4 regions of the Halomonas sp. 11-S5 genome follow, and region 1 is predicted to be linked to each of the others. Evidence: riboswitches for the same ligand, from Rfam matches in the RefSeq annotation. Region 1 holds a riboswitch; each other region holds the start of a gene.
The links. A riboswitch is a leader RNA that binds a small molecule or an ion and turns the genes downstream of it on or off. The one in region 1 is predicted to bind thiamine pyrophosphate.
Positions count from the first base shown of each region.

Region 1 (7,318 bases):
GCGCCTCGGAGACCCCGATGCCATTCCAGCCGCCCTCGGCGTAGGCGCGGTAGGCCTCGGCGAAGCCGTCGGGGACGCTCACGCCGCCGTCGTCGCGGCGGGTGCAGCCCTGGCGGTCGCCGCTGGCGTTAAGGGGTGCCCACACCTCGCCGGCGAGCCTCGCGGCCTCCTCCAGCACGGCCTCCACCAGGTCAGAACTGGCCTCCTCGAAGCCGGGCAGCGAGAGCGAGCCGTACTCGAGCATCTCCTCCAGCACAAAGCGGACGTCGCGGACGGGGGCAGCATAGGGGGTCATGGGTCACCTCGGGGAAAATGATAGCCACGATAGTAGATTCACTACTTTTCGCTGGCTATTATCCCAAAGTCTTAGTCTCCTCAGGCTCGTCGAAGTAGGCGATACGGGCCTCGTCGCGCGGTGGTGGCCCCACCAGCGGCTCGGCCACCTCCACCTCGGACACGGCCCCGGAGAGGTCCTCCACGTGCTCGTGCTCCAGGGCCCCCTGGACCCATTCCTCGGTGACGGCGAGCTCGGCGCCTGCCGCCGACATCGGCGTACTGGCATGGAAGGGCGCCACCGGCAACGGTGCCGGACGCACGCTGCGCCGCCAAACGAAGAAGGCCACCAGAAAGACACCGACGGCACCGAAAGCCCAGAACAGGCCGGCATCGCCCAGCACGCCCATCACCGGCGAGATCAGCGGTGGGCTGAGCGCCGAACCGATGGCGTTGATCAGCAGCAGGCCCTGGCTCATGCGCACCAGGGCACCGGCCGGGGCACGGTCGGCGGCATGGCCCACCGCCACCGGATACAGCGAGAAGACGCCTCCGCCGAGCAGGAACAGCAGCCCGGCCAGGAGCCACGAATTCATCGGCAGCCACAGCACCGCCGCGGAGATCAGCGTGCAGAAGGCCCCGATCAGGATGAGTACCTGCTGGCGATCATGGCGGTCCGACCAGCGCCCCACCGGATACTGCAGCAGCATGGCACCGAGCACCACAACCGCCATCATCTGCCCGATCCGGTCGACCGAAAGGCCGGTGCGCTGGAGGTAGAGCGGCAGCAGGGAATAGACGGCCGCGACCAGCAACCCCGAGCCGAAACTGCCCATCACCCCGGTAGGGGTCAGGGTGATCAGGCGCAGCGGCGAGAGCGGCTCGGCCTTCTCGATCAGCGGCGAGACCCGCGGGATCATCGCCATGGGCAGCACCGAGAGCGAGGCCAGCATGCCGATCACCATGAACGACGCCGCCCCGCCCATGGCCTCGGTGACGCCGAGCAGCAGCTGACCGAGCACGCCGGCGGCATAGAGCGAGATCATGTAGAGCGCCAGCAGCCGGCCGCGCACCCTGGCATCGCCAGAGGCCAGCAGCCAGCTCTCGATCACCAGGTAGACGCCCACCGTGGCCCAGCCGCCGACCAGGCGCAGGGCGAACCAGGCCCAGGGCTCGGCCACCAGCCCCTGCAGCAGCACCGTCACCGCTACCAGCGAGGCGAAGCTGCCGTAGGCGCGGATATGGCCGATGCGCAGCAGCAGGCGGTCGTTGAGCATGGCGCCCACCGCCAGGCCGATGAAGTAGGCCGAGGAGACCCAGCCGATCACCACCGGCGACTCGCCGGCAGCGTCCAGGCGCAGGGTGATCACCGTGGCCAAAAAGCCATTGCCGATCCCGAGGATGAAGAGCCCCAGCAGGGGGGCCAGGGCCATGGCCAGCAATTGCCGTGACATGAAGGGCCTCACAGCAGCAGGTGATAAGGGAGAAGCGTGGCAGAGAGTGCCGTGGAGCGCCTGCTCGCGGCATCGTGAGCGCGCGAATCATACTCCCGGCCGACGGCGAGTCAATCGATTTATCGACGCTGCAGCAGTGCCACGTCCGCCGCAGAAAACTCGACCCGCATGTCCAGGTGGCCGGCCAGCCACACGAAGGTCGCCTCGCTGAAGAAGGCAACATGGGTGGGATCGAGGATGTAGTGCCAGCGCGTGAAGGCCTGGTGGTCGGTGACGCGCTTGGTCATCAGCCCCAGCCAGCCGCCGGACGGAAGCATATCGGTCAGTCTCGCCAGTTCCCGACCGGGCTCGAACAGATGCTCGACCACCTCGGTGGCGGTGATAAAATCGTATTCGCCTACCAGCACGCTGGCATCCGGCGCGTAGAAGGGGTCATAGATTGCCATGGGGTGCCCCGCCTCCTCGAACATCACCGACAGGGTCGGCCCGGGGCCGGCACCGAAGTCGAGCCCTCGGGCGCCGGGCGGCAGCCGCTCGCGTAGCGGGTCGAAGAGCCGTGACAGGAAGCGGCGATAGCCGGGGTCGTCCGGGGCGTTCTGGTGCCGGTCGTAGACCGCCCGCTCCGCTGCCGGTCCGAGCCGCTGGTCGGGAGGCACGAACACCAGCGCACAGTGCCGACAGCGGTGGTAGTCGCGCCGGCCATCACGATGAAAGTACCCGGTGTCGGTGGACGTACATAGCGGACAAGTCAGCATCATCGTATCCTGCTCTCTCCAGAACCCCGCAAGGAGACCCGAATGCTGTCAGGTCTGGACCATCTGGTCATCACCGTGACCGACATTTCCCGTGCCGTGGACTTCTACTCACGGGTGCTGGGACTGGAAGTGCGCTACCGCGACCGCGAGCGCGTCGACCTGATGCTGGGCGATGTCGCCCTACGCCTGCACTGGACCGCCACCGACGTCACCCCGCGGGCCGCCACGCCCACGCCCGGCAGCCTGGATCTCTGCCTGCGTAGCCTGCTGCCGCTCGACGAGGTCCAGCGCCATCTGGAGGCGCTGGAGGTCGAGGTGGAACTCGGCCCGGTGGCCCGACAGGGCGCCACCGGCGAGATCACCTCGCTCTACCTGCGCGACCCGGACGGCAACCTGCTGGAACTCAGCCGCCCCGTGAAGCCCCGGACCGACTGAGGCCCGGTGGCATTGTCGTCCTCGACCGGTATGATTGGCGTCAGCGATTCGCTCTACGAGGACGCCCCATGAACGACCAGCTGCCACAGGACGACGACCGCGCCATTGCCAAACGGGGCTCCGCCCCCGACACGACCCTTCCCATCGTGGTGTACGTGCTGCACCTGGCCGGCATGATCACCGGCGGCCTCACCTCGCTGGTCGGCGTGGTGATCGCCTATGTCTACCGCGGCAAGGGGCCGGCGTGGCTCGACGAGCATTATCGCTACCAGATCCGGACCTTCTGGATCGCCCTGCTCTACTTCGGCATTTCCGGCCTGCTGACCCTGGTCCTCATCGGCTTTCTCACCTGGCTGGCCGCGGTGGTGTGGCTGGTGATCCGTTGCGTGAAGGGGCTCAAGGCCCTCAACGAGCAGCGTGCGCCGGACAACGTGGACAGCTGGTGGGTCTGATCCATGGCAAGAGGTGAGTCCAGCTGGAGTACCCTCCAGGCCCGTGCCATCGCCACCCTGTGGCGCCGCCTCGCCGGTCGCCGCCTCGCCACCCTGTGGCGGCTGGCCCGACTGGTCGGCCCGCTGGTGGAGCAGCTGAGCCGCCGGGAGCGTCGGGTCACCCGCACCAACCTGGCCGAGGTCTACCCCTCCCGCAGCCCGGCCGAACGTCGCCAGCTCTCCCGGCAGAGCCTGACTCACTCCACCGCCACCATGCTCGAGCTGGGCTTCGCCTGGATGGGCGACCCCGACCGCGTCGAGGCCTCGATCCTCAAGGTCCACGGCCGCGAGCTGCTCGACGAGGCCCGCGCCGAGGGGCGCGGCGTCATCGTGCTGGCCCCCCACTTCGGCAACTGGGAGGTGCTCAACTTCTGGCTCTCCGGCCACTTCCCCTTCACCGCCATGTACGAGCCCCCCAAGCTCGCCCCGCTGGACCCGATCATCCGCCAGGGCCGCGAACGCCAGGGGGCGAGCCTGGTGCCCACCAACTCCCGCGGCGTGGCCGCCCTGCTCAAGGCGCTCAAGCGCTCCGAGGCCGTGGGCATCCTGCCCGACCAGGAGCCCGACTGGGGCAGTGGCGTGTTCGCGCCCTTCTTTGGCCGGCTCGCCTACACCGCCACCCTGCTGCCCAAGCTGGTGGCGCGCACCGAGGCGCGGGTCGTCACCGGGGTGGCGCTGCGTCTGCCCGGCAAGGGCTTCGCCCTGCATTTCCTGGCCGCCGACGCGCGGGTCTACGACCCTGACGAGGTCACCTCAGCCACCGGCGTCAATGCCAGCGTGGAGGCCGCCATTGCCCTGGACCCGGCCCAGTACCAGTGGGAATACAAGCGCTACCGCAAGACCCCGGAGGAGGCCGAGGGCCGCCCCGACTTCAAGCGTTTCCGGCTCTATTGATCGCCACGGAGACCCGATAGCCCGCCTTGCCGGGCTGGCAATGGTGTCTCTTCCTGCTACAGTAGAACCTCGCTTGACGGGGTGCCGTTGAAGACGGCTGAGATCATGCGCTTTCGAGCATGGATCCCGTTGAACCTGAACTGGCTAGGACCAGCGTAGGGATCAAGCGACACGCCTCCATGGCACCCCACGCCTGGCGGCCCCTGTCCTCCCTGCTGTCCTCCCTGACAATCGCAAAACCCTCAAGGGAGAACACCATGAGCAAGACCGCCCGTTTCCTCGCCGAGACCGCCCGCGTCGACGCGGCCGCCGTCCAGCCGCTGCCCGGCTCGCGCAAGATCTTTGTGACGGGCTCACGCCCCGACATCCGGGTCCCGTTCCGCGAGATATCGCTCTCGCCCACCAGGACCTCCGGCGCCTATGAGGAGAACCCGCCGCTGCTGGTCTACGACACCTCCGGCCCCTACACCGACCCGGCGGCCGAGATCGACCTGCGCCGCGGCCTGCCCGCGCTGCGCCACGCCTGGATCGAGGCGCGCGACGATACCGAACTCCTCGACGGCCCCACCAGCGACTACGGCCGGCGCCGGGCCAACGACCCGCTGCTCGCCCCGCTTCGCTTCGACCTGACCCGCACGCCGCGTCGCGCACGCCCTTCACAAGACGGCCAGGCAGGGAACGTCACCCAGCTGCACTATGCCCGCCAGGGCATCATCACCCCGGAGATGGAGTTCATCGCCATCCGGGAAAATCAACGTCGACAAGCCCAGGGGACGGCAGAGGTGGAGCGCATCCTGGGCCACCAGCACCCCGGCGAGAGCTTCGGTGCCCGGCTGCCCGAAGAGATCACCCCGGAGTTCGTGCGCGCCGAGGTCGCGGCGGGGCGGGCCATCATCCCCTGCAACATCAACCACCCGGAATCCGAACCGATGATCATCGGTCGCAACTTCTTGGTGAAGATCAACGGCAACCTGGGCAACTCGGCGGTCACCTCCTCCATCGAGGACGAGGTCGACAAGATGACCTGGGGGATCCGCTGGGGGTCGGACACCATCATGGACCTCTCCACCGGGCAGAACATCCACGAGACCCGCGAGTGGATCATCCGCAACGCCCCGGTGCCCATCGGCACCGTGCCCATCTACCAGGCGCTGGAGAAGGTGGGCGGCGTGGCCGAGGACCTGACCTGGGAGGTGTTCCGCGACACCCTGATCGAGCAGGCCGAGCAAGGCGTGGACTACTTCACCATCCACGCCGGGGTGCTGCTGCGCTACGTGCCGCTGACCGCCAAGCGGGTCACCGGCATCGTTTCCCGTGGCGGGTCGATCATGGCCAAGTGGTGCCTCTTCCATCACCAGGAGAGCTTCCTCTACACCCACTTCGAGGAGATCTGCGAGATCTGCAAGGCTTATGATGTGGCCTTCTCGCTGGGCGACGGCCTGCGCCCGGGCTCGGTGGCGGACGCCAACGACGAGGCGCAGTTCGCCGAACTGGAGACCCTGGGCGAGCTGACCCATATCGCCTGGCGGCACGACGTCCAGGTGATGATCGAGGGTCCCGGCCATGTGCCCATGCACCTGATCAAGGAGAACATGGACAAGCAGCTCACCGAGTGCGACGAGGCGCCCTTCTACACCCTGGGGCCGCTGACCACCGACATCGCGCCCGGCTACGACCACATCACCTCCGGCATCGGCGCGGCGATGATCGGCTGGTACGGCTGCGCCATGCTCTGCTACGTGACTCCCAAGGAGCACCTGGGCCTGCCCAACAAGGACGACGTCAAGACCGGCATCATCACCTACAAGATCGCCGCCCACGCCGCCGACCTCGCCAAGGGCCACCCGGCCGCCCAGCGCCGTGACAACGCGCTCTCCAAGGCGCGCTTCGAGTTCCGCTGGGAAGACCAGTTCAATCTAGGCCTCGACCCGGACACCGCCCGGGAATACCACGACGAGACCCTGCCCAAGGACTCGGCCAAGGTGGCCCACTTCTGCTCCATGTGCGGGCCCAAGTTCTGCTCGATGAAGATCAGCCAGGAGGTACGTGACTATGCAAGCGAACATGGCCTGGACGGCGATCAGGACGCCGTCATGAAGGGCATGGAGGAGCAGGCCGAGAAGTTCCGCCGCGAAGGCAGCGAGCTCTACCGGGAGGTATAAGGCTCGACGCGGGCCTTGAAAACGGAATGTCCCGTTGCTACTTGGTAGCAACGGGACATTCTCCAAATGATATGCCGACCCGGGCGCCCGCGCGAGTCAGAACCGAAAAGTCAGGCCGAGGCTGACCGCCTCGAAGTCGATATCGGACGTGTCCAGATAGTGCATGTAGTCTGCACCGATGGCCAGGTTCGGTGTCACGTCATAGCTGGCACCGGCACCGTAGGAAACATCACTCTCGCTGTCCCTCGTCCCGTCGAACTCCACTTCAGTGGCCCCCAGCACACCATGGACCTTGAACTCCGGGGTGATCGGCAGCATGCCCTTGACATAGCCCCCGGCAAGATAGTCGAGGTTCGCCGGGCCATCGGACCCGCCGGTGCCCAGATGTCCCTCGATGGCCAGGTAATCGTTGAGTTCGACGCCACCACGTAACCTCACACCGACGCTGTCGAGGCCATCGCGGTACCCACGCCGGTCGAGCTCCCAGAACATGGCATCGACACCCGCATAGGTGGTCGGCTGGTAGGCCAAGGGCCCGCTCTGCGCCTGAACTGCCCCGGTGAAAAGCAGCGCTGCCAAGGATGCGGCGCCAATGACTGACGTCTTCATGGCCATCTCCCTTTGATTGGCTTGCCCACTTTGTCGTCGACGCCCGTGGTGCCTTACGAACCCATCCGGGCACTCACCTCCACGGCCATGTCAGGCCAGTACCGGCCCGCTGACGCGATGCAGACAGGTGGCTGCGGGACGGGCGCGGCATCCTCCAACGACAAGCGCCCCCGCTGGAAACCCGGCGGGGGCGCATTTCAGGGCATGGCGGCGTGGAACCTGCCCGGAGATCAGAAGCGGAACGT
Region 1 is NZ_JARANW010000006.1:14,410-21,727, forward strand. Features, by position in the region: gene OP497_RS06515 (acyl-CoA dehydrogenase) at 1-295, opposite strand, end outside; gene OP497_RS06520 (MFS transporter) at 354-1,727, opposite strand; gene OP497_RS06525 (class I SAM-dependent methyltransferase) at 1,847-2,485, opposite strand; gene OP497_RS06530 (VOC family protein) at 2,525-2,917, shown strand; gene OP497_RS06535 (DUF4870 domain-containing protein) at 2,986-3,369, shown strand; gene OP497_RS06540 (lysophospholipid acyltransferase family protein) at 3,373-4,302, shown strand; TPP riboswitch at 4,370-4,481, shown strand; gene thiC (phosphomethylpyrimidine synthase ThiC) at 4,560-6,464, shown strand; gene OP497_RS06550 (porin family protein) at 6,561-7,073, opposite strand; gene OP497_RS06555 (porin family protein) at 7,304-7,318, opposite strand, start outside.

Region 2 (7,318 bases), on a different contig from region 1:
GGAGGAGCGTATTCTTGAGCTGCAGGCGCGCAAGGCGGACCTGGCCGCCTCGATCCTGGAGAGCGGCAGCGAGCGTAGGAGCGACGGCCCGCTGTTCGACGAAGAGGACCTGGCGCTGCTGTTCGCGCCGGCGGTGTAGCAGGTCAGGCCCCCGGCTTCGTTGCTAAGTGCGTGCCTGGCCGACATCCACCGTTACGCACGATGAACAGTGCAGTACCCTGTAGCTCGGGTCCGGTCATCAGGGAGAGGCCATCGTGGGGTATCGCTTCCAGCGTCACATTCGTCTCGCACCCGGTGTGCGACTCATTACCTGCAAGCTGCGTCCCGGGCACTCGGTCGGACCGCCCGGCATTCGCCTGCAGCTGGCCACTGGTGAGGGGGCCGAAGGCCTTCCGGTGCAGCTCGATATCGCCGCCAACGGGGAGATCCGCTATCGGCATCCCGATGGCCGACGGATCCCCGACGCCGAGGCCCGAGTGCTGCGGCGCCATGGCGAGGCGAAGATCCGGGAAGCGCTCGAGTCGCACTGCGAACAACTTAATGCCGATCTCGACCGGCTCGGCCGCCTGCACGAGCAGACGCCGCCACCAGGGGCCGCCGGCTATCAGCCGCGCAGCTACCCGGTGTCTCCCCCCTCGCCGGTGACCCTGGAACAGCCCGACTGGCGGCATGCCCTCTGGCCGGCTGCCCGGGTACGGCTCGATCGTGAGAACGCGCGCCGCGAGGCGTCGCATGCGCAGGCCTATCGTGCCTGGGAATGGGAGAAGGCCGAGTTCGATGCCCGCGAGTTCGAGCGTCAGCAGCGCGAAGAAGTGGCGGCCTGGGACGATCCCGACGCCATGCAGCAGACGCTGGTCGAGCGGCTGGATGAGCTCGCCTGGCCGCGTGAGACGCTGGTCGACTTCGACCTGAGTGATGACTGTCGCACCATTGTCCTGGACATCGATCTGCCGAGCGAAGAGGAGCTGCCCGACCGCTACTGGACGATGCCCGCCAAGCGCCTCAAGCTCTCGCCGCGCAAGCTCGGCGTCACGCGGCAGCGCGAGCTCTATCGGCGTCACGTGCACGGTGTGGCTTTCCGCGTGCTGGGCACGGTCTTCGCCCGGCTGCCGCGAATCGAACGCGTGCTGCTCTCCGGCTATCGCCGGGTCAAGGACCCGACCAGCGGTGAGCTTCGGGGCCAGCACCTCTTCAGCGCCAAGGTCACCCGCGAGGCGTGGGAGCGCGTCGACTTCGACCGACTGGCGCAACTCGACCCGGCCCAGGCCTTGGCGGTCTTCCCCCTGCGGCGCGAGATGACCCAGTCCGGCACCTTCCGCGATATCTCGCCCTTCGAGCTCGACTGGCGTCGGCGCTGACGCCGGCCACACGCGCCGGCGAGTCTGTCGCCCGCCGGGCGGCGTTCACTCGGACGAGGCCTGGCCGGCGCTGAGGATATGGTGCAGGCTGGCGCACGCCACCAGGGGGTCGTCGCAGTTGACCACGATGTCGGAGCGGGCCAGCACGTAGCTCTTGCCGGTGATGGTGTTCTCCACGACCGTATGGGGCCCTTCCTGTCGCGTGCCGGTGAACTCGCCGATGAAGCCGGTTTCGCGCAGCGAGACGGTTTCCAGCTTGTCACCGGGCTCGATGGTGCCCTCGTGGCGCATCAGCGCCAGGCGCGCCGAGGTGCCGGTGCCGGTGGTGCTGCGGCAGATCACGCCGGGATGCACGTAGGTGGTCGAGCGGGAGCGGTAGAAGTCGTCGGCGACCTGTTCGACGGGGCCCATGAAGTGCAGGAAGGGCAGCGGACCCACGTCGCCCAGGGTGTAGTGGGAGAAGCCGCGTTCGGCCTGGATCGCCTCGACGATCCGGTGGGCGCAGTCGGCGAGTTCCCGCTCCTCGTCGCGGTTGAGGTGGAAGCCCAGTTCGGCGGCGTCCACCAGGGCGTAGAAGCCGCCGCTGTAGGCGACGCTGTAGGTGACGTCGCCGAGGCCGGGCACATGGATGCTGGCACGGTAGGTGTCGATATAGCTGGGCAGGCCCCCGCAGGTGATCGACTCCACCACGCCGTTCTCGATCAGGGCCTCGATCTGCACCAGTCCCGCCGGCGACTCCAGCTTGAAGCGCTGGCGTCCCTCCTGCTTGGGCACTAGGCCGCTCTCCAGCACCGCCGTGGCGGTGCAGATGGTGTTGGAGCCGGAGTAGATAGGGTAGCCCATCACCTCCATGATGATGTAGCCCACCTCGGCGGCCGGGTCGGTGGCGGGCACGAGCAGGTCCACCGACATCTCGGGAATGCCGTAGGGTTCCTCCAGCAGCAGCCTGCGCAGGCCATCGGCGTCGTCGCGCAGGTAGTGCATCTGCTCACGCACCGTGGCGCCGGGCAGGGGCTCGATGCCGCCGACCACGATGCGGCTGACATCGCCGCCGGCATGGGTGTCGATCAGTTGCAGGGTCAGTGCCGGGCTCATGAGTGTCCCTCCAGGGCGAAGGGCGCGCCATGCTCGTCCCACTGGCTGTCGGGGACGATCACGATCTTGCCCAGGAAGTTGCTACCGCGGCTGACGAAGTAGCGCTCGGCGGCGTGCAGGTCGGAGAGCCGGAAGGCGGCGTGCAGCACCGGCTTGAGCTCGCCTGCACGGATCCAGGCGATCAGCTGCTCGGCCTCCTCGCGGGTGCCGTGGGAGACGCCGAAGATCTGCACCTGGTAGAGGTAGATGCGCGTCCACAGAATCTCCGAGATGTTGCCGCCGCTGGCGCCGGCGATGGAGAGCCGCGGGTAGGTGGTGCGCGCCTTCATGTCCTGGATCATGGTGTCGATGAAGCAGTCGGTCATCTCGCCGCCGACCAGGTCCATCACCGCGTCGATGGGCGCGCCCCCGGTGGCCTCGAGCACCCGTTCGGCGAAGCCCTCGAGGTCGCCGCGGTCGATCACCGCCTCGGCGCCCAGCGCCTTCAGCGCCGGTGCCTTCTCCTGCTGGCTCACCGCGTAGGGAATCGCACCGACGATGCGGCACAGCTGGATCAGCGCGGTGCCCACGCCGCCGCTGGCCCCGCTGACAAGAATCCGTTCTCCCGCACTCACCCGAGCCGACGTCATCATATGGTAGGCGGTCTGGTAGGAGCACATGCCCAGGGCGGCGAGCTCGGCGTCGCTGAGCTCGGGGTTGGGCACGTGGTGGAACTGGTCCGAGGGCACGACGACGTATTCGGCGAAGCCGCCGTCGGCACCGTGGCCGTAGTAGTCCGGGGTCAGGTTGATGTCGCGTCGGGCATCGGGGTAGAGGTTGAAGTCGAGCAGGCCGCGCTCGCCGATCCGCGAGGCCTCGACCCCCTCGCCTACCGCCACCACGCGCCCGGCGATGTCGGCACCTTGGATGCGTGGGAAGGTCAGGGTCGGTGTCCCGCCCATGGCAAAGGAGGTCACCTCGCCCTTCTTCACCGGATAGAGCCCCTCGCGGGCCTTGCGGTCGGTGTTGTTCTTGGCGGTGGCCGTGACTTTCACCAGCACCTCGCCGGGCCCCGGTCGTGGGGTCGGCACGTCGTCGTGGTAGACAAGCCTGTCGACGTCACCATGCCCGGTCAGCAGCATGGCGGCCATGGTATCGGGAAGGGTCTCGCTGCTCACTGGGTGCCTCCTTTCGTCTACGGGGTCGACTGGGTTAGACGATAGCAGACTTCCCCGTCCCGACGTCATCCCCTCTGGCCAGGGCAATCGCAGATGGAAGTAATGCTCGAGGCTGTTCCGGCGACAGGCCCCGGAGCGCCGGACCGTCGGGGAGGCGCTGTGAACCCCTCCCTGGGCGCTACCGACGCCATCCCTGGCGTAGGACCTCCCCTTCGACCTGTCCCCGGCGCCTCTCGCATTGGCTAACTGCAATTGCCCTGGCGTCTAACGTCAGGCGGCCACGTCGGGCTTATCCGCCGTCGCGGTGCCAGAAGGGCTGTCCCACCGTCGGCGTGCTGGGGCTGGCGGTCTGGCGCTGCTGCATCAGTCCGGCCAGGTAGGCCTTGCGGCCAGCGCGGATGGCCTCGGCGAAGGCCTCGGCCATCAGCGGCGGGCGATGGGCGCGGGCCACGGCGGTGTTGATCAGCACGCCGTCGAAGCCCATCTCCATGGCTTCGGCGGCCTGGGATGGCGCGCCCAGGCCGGCATCGATGATCAGCGGCACGGCGAGGCGCTGGCGCAGGGTCTCGAGGGCGTAGCGGTTCATCAGCCCGCGACCGGTGCCGATGGGCGAGCCCCAGGGCATCAGCGCCTGGCAACCGGCGTCGCGCAGGCGCTGGCAGAGCACCAGGTCGTCGGTGCAGTAGGGCAGCACCTTGAAGCCCTGGTCGATCAGTTCCCGGGCCGCCTCCAGCAGACCGAAGGGGTCCGGCTGCAGGTTGTAGTCGTCGCCGATCACCTCGAGCTTGATCCAGGGCGTGTCGAAGAGCTCGCGGGACATCTGGGCCAGGGTGATGGCCTCCCGGGCCGAGCGGCAGCCGGCGGTGTTGGGCAGCAGCCGGCAGCCGCTGTCGCGCAGGATCTGCCAGAAGGCGTCGCCGTCGCCGGCCGCGGGGTTCTGGCGGCGCAGGCCCAGGGTGACCATCTCGCAGCCTGAGGCCCGGATCGCCTCCTGCATCACCGTCGGCGAGGGGTAGAGGGCGGTGCCGAGCAGGAAGCGGCTGGCGAAGGCCTCGTCGTAGAGCGTCAGGGTGTCGTCGTGTAGCGCGTCCATCAGCCACCTCCTACCGGGGCCACGATATCGATGCGGTCGTCGTCCTGCAGGACCCGCCCGGCATAGGCGGAGCGGGGCACGAACTCGCCGTTGACCGCCACGGCGACCCGGCGGTCGGCGTAGTGCCAAGCGTGCAGGGCGTCGGCGAGCGGAGTGCCGGCGGGAAGGCGGGCGGTCTCGTCGTTGAGGCGCAGGGTGATCTCGTTCATGCAGTGGCCTCCTGCGGCGGGTGTGCCGCCAGAGTGTCGGCGAAGGGCCGGTCGCCGTGGTCCCGGATCCCGGCCAGCAGGTGGCAGACCACGGCCGGTGCCAGCAGGTAACCGTGCCGGAACAGGCCGTTGGCGGTGATCAGCCCCTCCTGGTGGGTGACATGGGGCAGGTTGTCGAGGAAGGCGGGACGCAGGTTGACCCCCTGCTCCAGGATGCGCGCCTCGGCGAAGGCCGGGGACAGGGTGTAGAGGGCGCTGCCCAGCTCCAGCGAGGACTGCAGCGACATGGGCGAGCGGTCCTCGCTCTCGATCTGGGTGGCCCCGATGACGAAGCGATCCCCCGGCTTGGGCACCACATAGAGCTGGTAGCGCGGGTGCATCAGCCGTACCGGCCGCGAGAGCCGGATCTCGGCGGTCTGCACGTGCAGGGTCTCGCCGCGCACGCCGCGCAGGCTCGGGTGGCGCTGCCGGGCGCCGGTGCCGCGACAGTCGACGACCAAGTCGAAGCGCCGGCGGCCGTTGGCGGTGACGACCTCGCCGGGGAAGGTCTCCACCGGGCAGTGGGCATGGCACTCCCCGCCCAGGGCGCGGATCTCGTCCAGCAGGCGGGTGAGCAGGGTACGGTTGTCCAGGTGGGCCTCGTCCGGCAGGTAGAGGCCCTGGCGGAAGCCGGGCGCCAGGTCGGGCTCCAACCGATGGATCTCACCGGCGTCGAGGGCCCGGCAGGGTGAGCCGCCGCCCAGCGCATGGTCGAGGTCGCGGCGGAACTGGGTGAGTTCGCCCAGGTCCTGGGGATGCGCCACCATCAGGCTACCGTGCTGTTGCCACAGCGATGGGGCGTCGAGGGCCTCGAGCCACGTCGGCCACTGGGCCAGGGCGAAGCGGCCCATGTCGTGGACGCAGCGCTCGGAGATCGCCGTCTCGCAGAGCGGGGCGACCATGCCGGCGGCGGTCCAGGCGGCGGCGGGCGGGGTGTCCAGGTCCCCGGCGTCATAGAGAGTGACGGCGTGGCCGTCGGCGAGCAGCTGCCAGGCGACCAGGCGCCCCAGCAGGCCGGCGCCGGCGACGGCGATGTGATCGGTGGTGGTTGTCAAGATAGCGGCCATCCTGCAGGAGACATGGCTGACCAGGCGGGATGGCGACAGGGGGCACGCAGGCGTGACATGCGCTTGTTCCCTCCGCAGGCATCAACCTGATCAGGTTCAACGGGTTCGGCCGTACCGATCTCAGCCCCCGTGCACGGCTTGCTGCGCGTACCGGGGCTCCCCGACAAGTCCTGCCAACTTAACCAAAGATGCCCGGGCACGCAATCTCGTCGCGTGCCCGGGCATCAATCAGTGTGGATGGCGTCCACTCCGGCTCAGGCGCAGTCGGCGGCCCCCTCGCCGAACATGTCGAACAGCAGCTCGCGGCCGAGGCCGGTCAGCACGAAGCGCTGCTGGTCGTTCCAAGTGGCGGCCTGGCTGGTCTCGAGGATGTGCTGGCAGGGCGCCCAGTCACGGTCGGCATCGCCGAGCGCCTTCAGGGCGGTGCGATCGAGGCCGCGGTGCGGGACGGTGACCGTCTCGAGGACATGCCCCTGGCGATAGAGCAGGGCGGCCATGTTGGAGAGGCACTGGCGCAGGCTACGCTGCATGCCGGTGGTACTGGGGGTGTCGTGTGTCATGCTGCCGCATCTCCTTGAGGGATTATGCTGCAGCGCATTATACATGCGACGAAGGTCGATGTCATACCAAGGTCTAAGATGTTCTGGTCTGCCGCAGACGGTGGCAATGCTCGAGGCTATTCCGGCGACAGGCCTTCGGGGAGGCGCTGTGAACCCCTCCATGGGCGCTACCGACGCCATCCCTGGCGTAGGACCTCCCCTACGACCTGTCCCCGGCGCCTCTCGCTTCAGTTAACTGCAATTGCCCTGCTAAGACGCTATCCCCCATCTCAGCCTTCCACTCGCCCCAGCAGCAGGAATTCGATCAGCGCCTTTTGAGCATGCAGGCGATTGCCGGCCTCCTGCCAGACCACCGCGCGCGGGTCATCGAGCAGGGTCGTGCTGATCTCCTCGCCGCGGTGGGCGGGCAGGCAGTGCAGGAAGAGCACGTCGTCCTTCGCCCGGTCGAGCATCGTCTCGCTCACCTGGAAGCCGGCGAAATTGGCCTCGCGCCTGGCCTGCTCCTCTTCCTGGCCCATGGAGGCCCAGACGTCGGTGGTCACCAGGTCGGCTTCAGCCACGGCCTGCAGGGGGTCGCGAAGGATGCTCACCCGGTCGCCGGCGGCGGCGAGGATGTCCTGGCGCGGCTCGTAGCCTTCCGGACAGCAGATGCGCAGCTGGAAGTCGAACTGCCGGGCGGCGTTGATCCAGGAGTGGCACATGTTGTTGCCGTCGCCGATCCACACCGCGGTGCGGCCCTT
Region 2 is NZ_JARANW010000013.1:5,113-12,430, reverse strand. Features, by position in the region: gene OP497_RS10490 (DEAD/DEAH box helicase) at 1-139, shown strand, start outside; gene OP497_RS10485 (DUF4236 domain-containing protein) at 255-1,358, shown strand; gene OP497_RS10480 (proline racemase family protein) at 1,404-2,453, opposite strand; gene OP497_RS10475 (zinc-binding dehydrogenase) at 2,450-3,583, opposite strand; gene OP497_RS10470 (thiazole synthase) at 3,900-4,703, opposite strand; gene thiS (sulfur carrier protein ThiS) at 4,703-4,912, opposite strand; gene thiO (glycine oxidase ThiO) at 4,909-6,006, opposite strand; TPP riboswitch at 6,069-6,191, opposite strand; gene OP497_RS10455 (hypothetical protein) at 6,273-6,578, opposite strand; gene argF (ornithine carbamoyltransferase) at 6,848-7,318, opposite strand, start outside.
Region 2: linked by a shared signal. The riboswitch ahead of thiO (glycine oxidase ThiO) and the one ahead of thiC (phosphomethylpyrimidine synthase ThiC) in region 1 are both predicted to bind thiamine pyrophosphate.

Region 3 (7,318 bases), on a different contig from region 1:
CCAAGCTCTATGTGAAGGCCGGCTCGACGATTCCGATTGAAACCGCCATCCAGGCGTTGGTGATCAAGTCGGCCAACGATGTGGCCGTGGTGGTGGCCGAGGCCCTGGGCGGCAGCGAGACGCACTTTGCCCGTATGATGACCGACAAGGCTCGCGACCTGGGCATGCAGGACACCGTCTTCCGTAACCCCAACGGCCTGCCCGATGCCAGCCAGGTCACCACGGCACGCGACATGGCGGTGCTCTCCCGGCACCTGATGCGCGACTTCCCCCAGTATTACCCCTACTTCTCGCGGACGAGCTTCAGCTGGAAGGGCAAGACCATCACCGGCCACAACCGCCTGCTCAAGAACTATCCCGGTGCCGACGGCCTCAAGACCGGCTTCATCCGCGCCTCGGGCTTCAACGTGGCCACCTCGGCGGTGCGTGACGGCCGTCGCCTGCTGACCGTGGTGATGGGTGGCTTTACCGCCGCCTCGCGAGATGCGCACACCGCCGACCTGCTGGATCGCGGCTTCGTGCGCGCCTCGCTGGCCGATGGCCGCGGCTGGCTGGCCAGTACGGACATCTCCGGTGGCCGGCTGATGCCGGGCGAGCCCCAGGCGCCGGGCCAGCCAGTGGGCGATCGGGTCCGCCTGGCCAGCCTCGGCGCACCGTCCCCGGGCGCCGCCTCGCCCTCCGCCGCCTCGCCCTCCGTGGCCTCGGCCTTCCCGCCGGCCCCGGTGGAGGCACCGACGGCGACAGGGAGCGCCACGAGGCAGGTGACGGCATCGCGGGTGGCTCGTATCGAGACGCCGGTTGCCGGTGCGAGCGCGGGCCTGGCGCAGGGTTCGGCCGACGATCCCATCCGCGAGTTGATGGCCAGCACCCGTGCATCGGCGGATCCTGTCCGCGGGGGCGCCGTCCAGCGAGGGAGCTGGGGCGTGCAGGTCGGCGCCTTCAGCGATGCCGGCCATGCCCGTACCTTGGCGTCCCGCGCCGCCAGTCAGCTGGCCAGCGAGCTGACCGACGCCCGGGTCGCCGTGGCCAATGCCGGGAAGGCCGGCGTCTACCGTGCCCGCCTGGTGGACATGGACGAGGGCCAGGCCCATACCGCCTGTCGTCGCCTGGTGGCCCAGGGCATGGAGTGCATGGTGGTCCAGGCCAGCCTCTGAGGGCTTGCTCTACGGCACGTCACCGACTAGCGTAGTGATTTCCCACCCCGCCGGCCCTCAGGCCGGCGGGGTGGCTTTTTGGGGTTCGGCCAGGGGAGGGCAGGCGGCATGTCACCGTCATTCAAGGGCATCGGCTTCATGTGCCTGGGCGTGCTCTGCCTGGCCATCGGCGACGCCATCGCCAAGTGGCTGGGCGAGGTCCACTCGCCGCTGCAGATCATCTTCTTCCGTACCCTGGTCTCGCTGCCGCTGATCGCCGCGCTGGCCCACTTCGGCGGCGGCCTGCGCAAGCTGCGTACCCGACGCCCCGGGATCCACCTGCTGCGCGGGCTGATCTACACCGGCACCATGTTCTGCTTCGTGCTGGGCCTGACCCTGCTGCCGCTGGCCGAGGCCACCGCCATCGCCTTCGTGGCGCCGCTGTTTGTCACCCTGCTCTCGGTGCCGCTGCTCGGCGAGCGCATCGCGGGGCCGGTGCTGGCGGCCTCGCTGGTGGGCTTCGCCGGGGTGCTGATCGTGGTGCGTCCCGGCGGCGAGGCCTTCGACCCCGGCGCCCTGGCGCTGATCGGGGCGGCGGTCTTCTATGCGCTGATGATGATCACCGCACGGCGCTGGGGCGGTACCGAGCACCTCTGGGCCATGGTCTTCTACATGACCCTGGTGCCCTTCGTGATGACCGCCCTGACGCTGCCCTGGGTGTGGCAGACACCCCATCCCTGGCACTGGCTGGCCTTCGCGGGGTCGGGGCTCTTCGGCGTCGGGGCCACCGCCTTCATCACCCTGGCCTTCCGCCATGCTCCGGCGGCCATCGCTGCCCCCTTCGACTACACTGCGATGCTCTGGGCGGTGCTGCTGGGCTGGTGGTTCTGGGGCGAGATGCCGGATTTCTGGGTGTTCGTCGGCAGCGCACTGATCATCGTCAGTGGCCTGTCGATCGCCTACCACGAGCGGCGCACCACCCTGAAGCGCCGGCCGACCTCCTGAGACGCCGCCGTCTGCCCCCCGTCGACCCCACCGGTGAAGTTTTTCCACGGCGTTAAGTCTTTCGTAAGTCTGGCTGACCATGATGACCCTGTTCCCTTCCGGCGGCTGCCGTCGGGAACTGCCACCGGCCGACGGTCAGGTGGTCGTCTGTCACTGACTTTCTGGAGGTTTTCCAATGAAGCGCACTGTACTCAAGGGCATCGTGGCATCCAGCCTGCTGGCGGCAAGCGTCTCTGCCCTGGCCGGGCCGAACTGTACCGACGCGCCCGAGAGCGAGTGGATGAGCCAAGACCAGATGAAGCAGCAGGTGGCCGACGCGGGCTACAAGGTCAAGACGTTCAAGACCACCGGCAGCTGCTACGAGATCTACGGCTGGGATGACCAGGAGCGTCGGGTCGAGATCTACTTCAACCCCGTCAACGGCGATATCGTCAAGAAGGAAGTCGACTGAGCGGAGGCCAGGCCATGACCGGCAATGCGAGCAGCCCACGGGTCCGCGTCTGGGACCCGTTGGTCAGAGTCATCCATTGGTCACTGGTGGCCGGCTTCCTGGCCAACTACTTCCTGACCGAAACCGGTGAGACCTGGCACCAGTGGATCGGCTATGGCGTGGTGGCGTTGATCGGCGTGCGCATCCTGTGGGGGTTCGTTGGCCCCTGGTCGGCGCGTTGGGCGAGTTTCTGGCCGACGCGTCGCCGCCTGCGGGCCTCGCTGCGCCAGCCGCCCAAAGGGAATGTCGACACGGCCTCGTCGTCGCCCGGTATCACCCATACCCCGCTGGGGGCGGTGATGATGCTGACGCTGCTGGCCCTGTTGCTGGGGCTGGGCGCTACCGGCTACATGATGGAGGAGACCGATCTCTTCTGGGGCGTCGAGTGGGTCGAGGAGGCCCACGAGCTGATGGCCAACGCCATCCTCGTCCTCATCCCGCTGCATGTCCTCGGAGCGCTCCTCGAGAGCCGCAAGCGAGGCGACAATCTCATCGCCGGCATGCTGCACGGCTACCACCGACACCCGGGGCATCCGCGCTCGGACGCCTGATCTCGACCTGCCCCGATCCACGCCGTCACCGCGCTTGCCGCGGTGACGGCGTCTTGGGTGGTCAGTGGCGAGGCGGCCGTGCAAAGGCCCGCGCGGCGGCTTCGGGGTCGGGGCTGCCGCAGATCGCCGAGATCACCGCCAGGCCGTGGGCGCCGGCCCGGTGCGTCGCGGCCAGGTGCTCGGCCTTGAGCCCGCCGATGGCCACGCTCGGCAGGGGGCTTTCGGCCACCAGGACGGCCAGGCCGTCGAAGCCCAGCGGTGTGGCGTGGTCGTGCTTGCTGGGGGTGGCGAACACCGGGCCCAGCCCCAGGTAGTCCAGCGCCGCCGGGTCGAGGCGGGCGAGCTGGTCATGGGTCTGTACCGAGAGCCCGAGAATCGCCTCCGGGCCCAGGGCGGCGCGGGCCTCGGCCACGTCGCCGTCGTCCTGGCCGAGGTGCAGGCCGTCGGCACCGGCTGCCAGGGCCACCTCCAGCCGGTCATTGATGATCAGTGGCACGCCGCTGCCGGAAAGCGCCGCCTTGAGGCGGTGCGCCTGGTCGACCAGCTCGGCGTCGCTGGCATGCTTGTCGCGTAGCTGCACTAGTGTCACGCCGCCACGCACTGCCGCCACCACGGTCTCCTCCAGTCCCGAGCCCGCGCAGAGCTCGCGGTCGGTGACCAGGTAGAGCGAGAGATCAAGGCGCATCGTGAACCTCCAGTCGAGTCCGTTCGGCCAGGGCCTCTGCATCCAGGTGATAGAGGGCATCGAGGAAGGCCACGGCGAAGCTTCCCGGGCCTCGCGCCACCTCGCCGGCCAGTTCGCCGGCCACGGCGTAGCAGGCCAGCGCCGCCACCGTCGCCTCGAAGGTATCATCGGCGCCAGCCAGGAAGGCCGCCACCACGCCGGTCAGCGCACAGCCCAGGGTGGTGACCCTGGGCATCAGCGGGTGGCCGCCCCGCAGGCGGGCGATCCGCCGGCCGTCGGTGACCAGATCCACCTCGCCGGTCACCGCGACCACGCCATCCGTCTGGCGGGCCAGCCGGTGGGCGGCGTCGAGGGCCGCTTCGGCCGGGTCGGTGCTGTCCACGCCCCGCCCGCCGCCGGCCTGCCCCGCCAGGGCGATGATTTCCGAGGCGTTGCCGCGGATCACGTCCGGTGCGAGCGCCAGCAGTCGCGCGCCGGTCTCGCGGCGATAGCGCGTGGCGCCCACTGCCACCGGGTCCAGCACCCAGGGCCGCCCCGTCTCCCCGGCGGCCAGGGCGGAGGCCTCCATGGCCTCGACCCAGTGGGGCGAGAGGGTGCCGATGTTGATCGTCAGGGCGCCGGCCAGCGCGGTGAACTCGGCGGCCTCCTCGCGAGCATGGACCATGGCCGGCGAGGCGCCGATGGCCAGCAGCACGTTGGCCATGCTGTTCATGGCGACATGATTGGTGATGTTGTGGACCAGCGGGCTGGTCTCGCGCACCCGGGCCAGGTGCGCGGCGGGATCGATGGCAAGCATGGGGCCTCCCCGGCGCGGGAGGTGCGGCGCGGCGGCAGGGCCGGGGCCGCACGACTCCCTCCGCCGGCATTATCCGGGTCAGGTTCCGAGGGTGCGTCTCAGCCGTGGCGATGTCGCCGCGGCGCCCCTGTCGTCAGTCCCCACTATCCCTGCCCGCTCCCTGGCTGTAAAGGCCCGGGGTTAGGCCAGCAGGTGGAAGCCGGAAGGAAAGCGGGTTCATCGCAGACTGGCGTGATCGTTGACCGCACGATACCGGCTATCCATCTGACCCCGTAGGCTCGATAAGCACCCGCGCACCGGGCATGGCGAGGGCACCATCGTCACGCCGGATGCGCCTCCGCGGTGAGCCGGCTCTCGTGGTGTCGTCCCCGACTAGCGGTGGCAGAGAAAAGAGCCCGGAGAAATCGGCGGTGTGGCCACCGCTGTGAGCCAGTGGAGCCAGAGGTTGATGGTGCCGTAATCGATCGGTGTATCGCGCAGTTGCATGGGGACGCCTCCTTGGTCGTGTCGGTTCACTCGCAATGGTGCGAGGCGATAGTGGGTGGAATATGAAGATACCGGGGAGTCGGCGCCATCGCGCTTGCGTCGCGCACTCCGCGCGGGATACTTGGCGCTCGTGAGTCGGCCTGCCATGACAATGGGCAAGGCACAGGTGACTGGAAGGGGTTCATGAGGCGACCGGGTATCACTGCGAAGCTGTTTCTCGCCATTCTGGGCGTCACGCTGTGCGTGGTCGTGCTCATGACCTTCGCGGTACAGGTGACCTTTCGCAGCGATTTCCTCGACTACGTCCGCGAGCGCGAGGGCGAGCGCATCGACACGCTGGCGTCGGTGCTTGCCGATTACTATCGCGAGGCCGGGGACTGGGAAAATCTATCCGAGGGCGGGCGCTGGCAGCGCCTGCTCCGGGAGGCGCTGTGGCGCCAGCGAGAGGCGGAGGCCGATCACCGCGAGCGCGACGAGGGCGAACACCGGGAACGGGATGGCGGGGACGACGACGATGACGACGACCACGAAAGCGACGGCTCCCGGCACCTGTTTACCGGCCCTGCCGGGGACGTGCCGTCCATGCAGGGCCCGGTCCGTTTCGGCCCCGCCCTGCTGGACGCCGACCGGCGGCACGTGGCCGGGCCGAAGGTGGTGTCGGGCCAGACGGAGTCGCGTTCGGTCGTGGTGGACGGCGCAACCGTGGGCTGGCTGGTCTACCGCCCGCCGGGGCGTATCACCGACGACCTCGCCCTGCGTTTCCAGGAGAAACAGTTCGACGCCGCCTGGATGACCGCGCTGGTCGTCGTGGTGCTCGCCACGGTGGTCAGCCTCCTGCTCGCCCGGGGATTCCTCGCGCCGGTACGCCGCCTCGCCGGTGCCACCCTGGCACTCACCGCCGGGCGATTCGACACCCGGGTGGACGAGTCACGCCGTGACGAGCTCGGCCAGCTGGCAAACGACTTTAACCGCCTCGCCGAGACCCTGGAACGCAACGAGCGCCTGCGCCGCGCATTCATGGCGGACATCTCCCACGAGCTGCGCACGCCGCTGTCGGTGCTGCGCGCCGAGCTGGAGGCCATGGAGGACGGGGTGCGTCCGCTCACCCGGGAGTCGCTGACCGGCCTGCAGGGCAGCGTCGCGACCCTGAGCAAGCTCGTCGACGACCTCTACGAGCTCTCCCTCTCCGATGCCGGTGCCTTGAACTACCGCATGGAGGGACTGGATCTCGCCGCGCTGGTGCGGGCGGGCGCCGAGCAGTGGCGCTCGAGGATGGCGGACGCCGGCCTGGCTCTGGCCCTGGAGGTGCCTGGCGTGCCGGTGACGGTCACCGCCGATCGCGGCCGCGTCAACCAGCTCCTGGGCAACCTGCTGCACAACAGCCTGTGTTATACCGACCGCGATGGCGAGGTGCGGCTGTCGCTCACCACCCGGGACGGGGAGGCCGTGCTGCGGCTGGAGGACTCCGCACCGGGTGTGCCCGCCGAGGCCCTGGAGCGGTTGTTCGAGCGGCTCTACCGGGTGGAGGGCTCGCGCAGCCGTTCCAGCGGCGGCGCGGGCCTCGGCCTTGCGATATGCCGCAACATCGCCGAGGCCCATGGTGGCTGGATCGAGGCGTACCCCTCGCCCATCGGCGGCGTTGGCATACGCCTGACGCTGCCGATGGCGGACCGGGTCAACGGGGCACGACAAACGGGGAGGGTATCCGGGGCATGAGTGCACGCATCCTCATCGTGGAAGACGAGCCCCGGCTGGCGGGGCTGCTGGCCGACTACCTGCGCAGGGCGGACTATGAGCCGCACCTACTCGATGACGGCCGCGACGTCGTGCCCTGGGTTCGCCGGAATCGGCCCGACCTGGTGCTCCTCGACCTCATGCTCCCCGGCGAGGATGGCATGAGCGTGTGCCGTGAGATCCGCGGCTTCAGCGAGGTACCCGTGGTCATGGTCACCGCCCGGGTGGAAGAGATCGACCGCCTCCTCGGCCTGGAGCTCGGTGCCGACGACTACATCTGCAAGCCGTTCAGCCCGCGGGAGGTGGTGGCGCGGGTGAAGGCCATCCTGCGCCGGAGCCGCACGGACCCGGGCGCCGATACGGGCCGTGGGCTCGTGGTGGACGAGGCCGGCTACCGCGCCAGCCTCGACGGCGAGCCCCTGTCGCTGACGCCGGTGG
Region 3 is NZ_JARANW010000004.1:186,623-193,940, forward strand. Features, by position in the region: gene OP497_RS05160 (D-alanyl-D-alanine carboxypeptidase) at 1-1,154, shown strand, start outside; gene OP497_RS05165 (DMT family transporter) at 1,263-2,138, shown strand; gene OP497_RS05170 (PepSY domain-containing protein) at 2,314-2,589, shown strand; gene OP497_RS05175 (cytochrome b/b6 domain-containing protein) at 2,604-3,179, shown strand; gene thiE (thiamine phosphate synthase) at 3,241-3,864, opposite strand; gene thiM (hydroxyethylthiazole kinase) at 3,854-4,660, opposite strand; TPP riboswitch at 4,699-4,799, opposite strand; gene OP497_RS05190 (ATP-binding protein) at 5,330-6,862, shown strand; gene OP497_RS05195 (response regulator) at 6,859-7,318, shown strand, end outside.
Region 3: linked by a shared signal. The riboswitch ahead of thiM (hydroxyethylthiazole kinase) and the one ahead of thiC (phosphomethylpyrimidine synthase ThiC) in region 1 are both predicted to bind thiamine pyrophosphate.

Region 4 (7,318 bases), on a different contig from region 1:
AGATCTCATGGCCTTCCAGGTGTCGCATGGCGCTGCGTATGCCAGTGTCGATGGCCCCGGTGGCGTTCATGACGCCCAGGAACCCGCCGAGGAACAGGATGAACAGCGCCACATCGATGGCGTTGGCGGCATAGCTGTCCGGGTCGTAGAAGCCGGCGGTGGGGGCCAGCATGACCTCGACGAACCCCTGCGGGTTGGACTCCACCGTCTGGTAGGTGCCGGGCACGGCCACCTCGCGGCCGACCTCCTCGTTCATGGCCCGGTCGTACTGTCCGGCCGGGATGATCCAGGTCAGGGCGGCGACGAGGATGATCAGGCCGAAGAGGATGGTGTAGGCGGTGGGGAAACGCGAGGCGAGGTCACGTTCCGCGTCGGGGGTTGGCTTGCCGTCCTGGGTCATGGCGCGTCTCCCTGTCATCGACCAAGTGTGATCAACCGCATGCTCGAGGCCAGGCCAGGTCCTCGAACACCTCGGCAGGCTCCGTCGCCATTCGAAGCGAGCCCGTCTTGACACAGGATAGTCCAAGCCGCCGGCCTCGGTGCCCGGGGGTGATGAAGGTCAACCAACGACAGGAGGGCACCGCACGGCCGTGCCGGGGCCACACGGTGCCTGACGGGACACCGCGGCAAAACGACGCAGGCCGCGGACGGGGAGGCAGCAGAAGCAGGGGAGCATCACTCCGGCAGATCGGTCACCGCCCCGGTGGAGGCCGAGCTCACCGTTCGCGCGTACTTGGCCAACACCCCCCGCGCATAACGCGGTTCGGGCTGGCGCCAGGCCGCACGACGGCGCATCAGCTCCTCGTCAGGCAGGTCGACGTCGATGGTATCGGCCTCGGCATCGAGGGTGATCAGGTCGCCATCCTCCACCAGCGCCAGGGGGCCGCCGTCGAAGGCCTCGGGGGTCACGTGGCCCACCACGAAGCCGTGGCTGCCGCCGGAGAAGCGCCCGTCGGTGATCAGTGCCACCTCGCTGCCGAGCCCCCGGCCCATGATCGCCGAGGTGGGCGTGAGCATCTCGCGCATGCCGGGGCCGCCCTTGGGTCCCTCGTAGCGGATCACCACCACGTCGCCGGCCACCACGGTGCCGTCGTTGATGCGCGCCTGGGCCTCCTCCTCGGAGCCGAAAACCCGGGCGGAGCCTGCAAAGTGCGTTCCCTCCTTGCCGGTGATCTTGGCCACCGCCCCTTCCGGCGCAAGGTTGCCGTAGAGGATGCGCAGGTGGCTCTCGGCCTTCACGGGCCGATCCAGCGCCGCGATGATCTGCTGGTCATCGGGATAGGGGGCGACATCGGCCAGGTTCTCGGCCAGCGTCTGGCCGGTCACGGTCAGGCAGTCGCCGTGCAGCAGACCGGCGTCGAGCAGGGTCTTCATCAGCGGCTGGATGCCGCCGATCGCCACCAGCTCGCTCATCATGTAGTGGCCGCTGGGCCGCAGGTCGGCCACCACCGGCACGCGCTTGCCGATGGTGGTGAAATCCTCAAGGGAGAGCGCGACGCCGATGGTGCTGGCCATGCCGATCAGGTGCAGCACCGCATTGGTGGAACCGCCCAGGGCGATCACCATGGTGATGGCGTTCTCGAAGGCCTGGCGGGTCATGATGTCGGAGGGCTTGATGTCGCGCTCGAGCAGCGTGAGTACCGCCGCACCGGCGGCCTCACAGTCCTCTCGCTTGTCCCGGGAGACGGCATTCTGCGCCGAGCTGCCCGGCAGGCTCATGCCCAGCGCCTCGATGGCCGAGGCCATGGTGTTGGCGGTGTACATGCCCCCGCAGGAGCCGGGGCCGGGAATCGCCGTCTCCTCGATCTGCTTCACCTCGATCAGGTCCAGGTCGCCGCGGCTGTAGGCGCCCATGGCCTCGAACACCGAGACGATGTCGGTGTGGCCTTCGCCGGGCAGGATGGTCCCGCCGTAGACGAAGACGCTGGGGCGATCGAGCCTCGCCAGGCCCATCAGGCAGCCCGGCATGTTCTTGTCGCAGCCGCCGATGGCCACCAGGCCGTCGAAGCCCTCGCAGCCGGCCACCGTCTCGATGGAGTCGGCGATCACCTCCCGCGACACCAGCGAGTACTTCATGCCCTCGGTGCCGTTGGCGATGCCGTCGGAGATGGTGATGGTGTTGAAGATCACCCCCTTGCCGCCGGCCGCATCGGCGCCGTCGCTGGCCCGGCGGGCCAGCTCGTCGATATGGCTGTTGCAGGGGGTGAGGTTGCTCCAGGTGGAGGCGATGCCCACCTGGGGCTTGGCGAAGTCGCTGTCGGTGAAGCCCACCGCCCGGAGCATCGCGCGGCTGGCGGACTTGCCGACCCCGTCCACCACCGGGGCGGAGTGGCGGCGACGGGGATCCTTCGGGATATCGCTCATGGGGGCCTCCTCTGATCGATCATAATGGATCCCCAGAGAGTGGCCTTCCTGGCGCGGCCTGGCAACCGCTCAGGCCGGACGCCCCCTCCCCGCCAGCCGGAGCCCGGCGACCAGCAGGCTGACCAGGGTGGAGGCCACCAGCGCCCCCAGGAACGGCGGCAGGGTCGGGATGCTGCCGGGGAAGCTGGCCGCCAGCACGCCCGCCGCGAGGCTGCCCTGGGCCACCCAGCCCGGCAGGATGGCGCCGAGCATGCCCGCCACGCCGCCGGCCACCGCGGCCGTGGCGCTCATCCGCGACCAGAGACCCAGCAGCACCGGCACCACGATGGCCGCGCAGAGCAGGTCGGCGATCAGGAACAGCCGCAGCACCGAGAGCCCCTGCAGCGCCACGATCACCACCGGCACCATCAGCGCCACCGTGACCCAGCGGGCCGCGCCGAGGGAGAGCCCACGCCGGCCGGAGCCCGCCACCACCAGCGAGGCGAGGCCGTTCTGGAGGGTATCCACGCTGGAGGCGACCAGGGTGACCGCCAGCACCAGCGCCGGCAGGGCCAGCCAGCCCGGCGCCTGTGCGAGCAGCGCGAAGAAGGGGATCGGCGGCTCGCCCAACGCCACGCCGGCCATGGCCGCCAGCGTGCCGAGGCCGCCGACCGCCATCACCACCAGCACGGTGATGCCGCCGCCCAGCCAGGCGCCGCGCCCCAGGGCGCGGTCGTCCCGCGCCGCCCAGACCCGCTGCCAGTAGCCCTGGTGGAAGAGGTTCGCCGCGGTCACCGCGATTACCAGGGTCAGCGCCACGGCGAGGGCGCTGCCGGTGGGAATAGAGGGCAGCGTGGCGTCCACCGGCATTTCGGGCAGGCGCATCAGCGCCACGCCGCCAACCACCGCCAGCAGCGCGACCAGCAGCCAGGCCTGCCAGCGGTCGGTGGCCAGGCTCGCCCGCAGGCCGCCCACCGCCGTGTAGAGTAGCGTGGCGACCGCCACGCCGATGACCACCAGCGCCGGCGGCACATCCGAGAGCAGCGCGGTGATGGCCCCGATGGCGGTGAGCTCCGCGGCCAGGAAGCAGGCCATGTAGAGCACCGAGACCAGCGATACCCAGCGCCGTACCCCGGCACCATAGCAGGCCTCGGCGAACTCGCCGATGCTGCGCCCCTCCGGCAGGTGGCGCCGGATCACAGGGCCGTAGAGCCCCAGCACGATGAACGGCAGCGCCGAGCCGATGGCATAGCCGGCCAGTGCCAAGGGGCCAACGAAGGCGCCGATCTCGGGCGGCGCGAAGAGGATCCAGGCGCCCATCCCCGAGGCCAGGAAGGAGAGGCCCAGCGACTGGGCGCCCTGGGAGTTGCGCGCGGTGACATAGTCGTCAAGGGGGCCATCGGCCCGGCGGGCCCGCAGGCCCAGGAAAGCAAAGCACAGCAGCGCCGCGCCGAGCACGGCAGACGTCAGGTAAGGCATGTCGCACTTCCTCCGCCGGTATGAACCGGATCAGGTTCCAGGGTCAGCGCCATGCGCTCTCTCAGCCCCGGCCGACGCGTGCGGCAGCGGGACTCCCCTGGCGACAAGTGAATGGATGGTGGGATCGCGCCTCGCATCGTGGCCTGGCTGGCCGATAGCGACGGGATCGAGGGACATCATAGCGCCGCCTTCCCCTGGCGACCACCCGGGCCCGATTCCCGTGGGCTTGCCGGCGCGCCCGGCAACGCACCCCAAACGTCTCTCTCGAGGGGCGCCTCTCGGCGATGACGGAACTCCTTCTCCACAAGCAAGGTCGCAGAACGAGGCCATGGGCCATGGACGCATTGTCATTCGCATCACCGATATCACCCACGTGTAGTCAAGGAGGAAACGCATGCACAGACCGATCCCGAGAACACTGCTGGCCTTGCTCGGCGCCGGACTGCTGGGGAGTGCCGCCCAGGCGGCCGACACCGCCACCTATGGCTGGATCGAGAAGGCCACCATCGAGCCGTGGGGCACGGAGGTCAAGGTGAAGCTGGATACCGGTGCCCTGACATCATCGATGCAGGCCGAGGAGATCGAGACGTTCGAGCGCGACGGAGAGGACTGGGTTCGCTTTACCGTCGAGGTCGAGGATGAAGAGACGGACGATGTCGTCTCGAAGACCTTCGAGCGTCCGGTGTTTCGCGACCTGCGTGTGGTTGGTGCCGGAGGGGAAGAGAGCCGGCCCGTCGTGCTGATGACGATCTGCATGGGAGAGACGCTTCGTGAGGAGCAGTTCAGCCTGGAGGATCGCGACAACATGAACTACCCGGTCTTGCTCGGGCGACGCACCATTCAGGACCTGGGCAGCGTCGAGACGACCCGCACCTTCATGCACGAGCCCGAATGCAATGATGATTCGCCCGTCAAGCCACACTCCGAGAAGGAGTATGACGAGGATATCGGCGTATGACGGCCCCCACGGAGGGTACCGCTGCCGACCATGACACCATCCAACCGATGCCACAGGAGCCCATCGTGACAGTCAAGACACGCACGCTTTCCTGGCTAGTGCTGCTGGGACTTCTCGTTGTCGCTTCCCAGCCCGCGCTGGCGCAACAGCGCCTGCCGGACTTCACCCAACTGGTGGAGGACGCCGCCCCGTCCGTCGTCAACATCTCGACATCCCGAACGGTCGAGCGACAGGCACCCCCCAGCGGCCAGTTCGGCGGCCAGGAGATACCCGAGATCTTCCGGCACTTCTTCGGTGACCGCATCCCCATGCCCCCCGGCGGCGGCCGGGGCCAGGGCAACCAGGAGCGCCGCTCGCTGGGCTCGGGCTTCATCTTCGATGAAGACGGCTACATCATGACCAATGCCCATGTGGTCAAGGGGGCCGACGAGATCCTGGTGCGCCTCAACGACCGGCGCGAACTCGAGGCCGAGCTGGTGGGCACCGATGACAAGACCGATGTCGCCGTGCTCAAGGTCGAGGCCGACGACCTTCCCACCCTCGACATGGGCGAGGCGGGAGACCTTGAAGTGGGCCAGTGGGTCGCCGCCATCGGCTCCCCCTTCGGCTTCGATCATTCCGTGACGGCCGGCATCATCAGTGCCATCAACCGCACCCTGCCCCAGGATGTCTATGTGCCCTTCATCCAGACCGACGTGGCCATCAACCCGGGCAACTCCGGTGGGCCACTGTTCAACCTGGAAGGGGAGGTGATCGGCGTCAACTCCCAGATCCTGACGCGTAGCGGCGGGTACATGGGGCTCTCCTTCGCCATCCCGATCGATGTGGCCATGGATGTCGCCGACCAGCTGCGCAATGAGGGTTACGTCAGCCGCGGCTGGCTCGGCGTCAGGATCCAGCCGGTTTCCCGGGACCTGGCAAGCGCCTTCGGACTGGACCAGGCCGAAGGCGCCCTGATCGCGGACCTGGCCCCCGACGGCCCGGCGGCAGAAGGCGGGCTCCAGGCGGGCGACATCATCCTGGAAGCCAATGGCCAGGAGGTCGACCACTCCTCCACGCTCCCCAGGCTGATCGGCGGCGTGGCCCCCGGCGAGGAGGTCGAGCTGCTGGTGCTGCGTGAAGGCGAGCGGCAGTCGATCACCCTGGAGGTTGGCGAGTGGCCGGACGCGGGTGCCGACCAGGCCGGCAACGAGAGCGAACCGGCCCGTCTCGGCATCGCGGCACAGCCCTTGAGCGACGCCGAGCGCCAACAGCTCGGTATCGACCATGGCGTGCGCATTGCCGATGTCGACCCAGCCGGACGCGCGGCAGCCGCCGGGATCCGCCCGGGCGATGTGCTGGTGAGCATCGGGCAGCAGCGGGTGGAGAGCCCCGAACAGCTGGCCGATATCGTCGCCGACCTGCCGGAAGGCCAGGCGATCCCAGTGCGGCTCTACCGTGACGGCAACTCCTACTTCGTTGCCTTGAGTCTCGGCAGTGAGTGACCCCAGAGCCCAGTCATTGCCATGAGTCAGCGCCCCGGTGGTAACGCCGCCGGGGCGCTGTACTGTGCATGTCATAAACGACTTGCACATGTTGCCACGGATCCACCCGGGCATTGAACATAGCGCTATAGATGCTGAAAGAAAGCTGTGTCATTTAGCACCGGAAGCACTCTCGGTAGTGCCAGGCGAGATAGTCGCGGCTGGGAAATACCGAAGCCTCCAGGTTTAAAGGTTGTCCATTTAGATCGCTTAGATGGTTCTTGAGCTGCCCGTTTAATCCTGCTTCAGCCAACCCCGGAGAGATTCGTATCCGGCCTTGACCGTCGATAGCCAACAGTCCCTTATCGAAGGCGCGATCATGGAGCGCATTGAGACAGAGCCCGTTGGCTGGGTCGAGACGAAATTCGGGACGCCACTGCCAGGGCACGATGTGACTCGCGATCAGCAAGTCTTCATGACGCAGTCCAGTAATCACGCAGCGGGCGTCATAACGAATCATCACTGCCTTTCGAAATAAGGACTGTCCCACCCGGCGTTTCTGGATACCCACGGAGTCCCGTGCGGTGTAGTCAACCTCGTCGTCAGCTATATCCATCTCATTGGCGATTATCGACCACGCTTCCTCGCATTCGCTGGCCACGGCTTCCGGTTCGGCCATGAAACGTTGCCACAGCATGCGATCCTGCTGGGAAGCGCCGGATAACCCCTTCTTGCCCAGAGCCAACACTTCGGGATCGAGACTCGCATAGTTGGAAAGCTTCATCGCAACGGAGTTGGCCGAACGCCCAATCCGTTCGGCCAACTGAATGACTTCAGGTCGTCTCCGGTGAAGCTGCCCAAACGTCAACCGACAGTAGAGCGATAACACCAGTAGCCGATCTTGATCCGTCCATGCCTTTCTTTCCGCTGCCATGTGGCCTCCCGATGCTGCCTGTCTCGAGCCTACGCTCGAGCGGCCATAGAGGCCAATTCTGCTTACTTTTCCCGCGGCACCCGCCCCATCAGGTAGAACTCCTCGTTGGGTGGCGTGCCGGTCAGGGTGACCAGCCGGTTG
Region 4 is NZ_JARANW010000031.1:8,111-15,428, reverse strand. Features, by position in the region: gene OP497_RS15835 (YfcC family protein) at 1-400, opposite strand, end outside; gene ilvD (dihydroxy-acid dehydratase) at 676-2,364, opposite strand; gene OP497_RS15825 (sodium:solute symporter) at 2,434-3,822, opposite strand; TPP riboswitch at 3,812-3,931, opposite strand; gene OP497_RS15820 (ATP-dependent zinc protease) at 4,217-4,780, shown strand; gene OP497_RS15815 (DegQ family serine endoprotease) at 4,846-6,264, shown strand; gene OP497_RS15810 (HNH endonuclease) at 6,419-7,177, opposite strand; gene OP497_RS15805 (peroxidase-related enzyme) at 7,240-7,318, opposite strand, start outside.
Region 4: linked by a shared signal. The riboswitch ahead of OP497_RS15825 (sodium:solute symporter) and the one ahead of thiC (phosphomethylpyrimidine synthase ThiC) in region 1 are both predicted to bind thiamine pyrophosphate.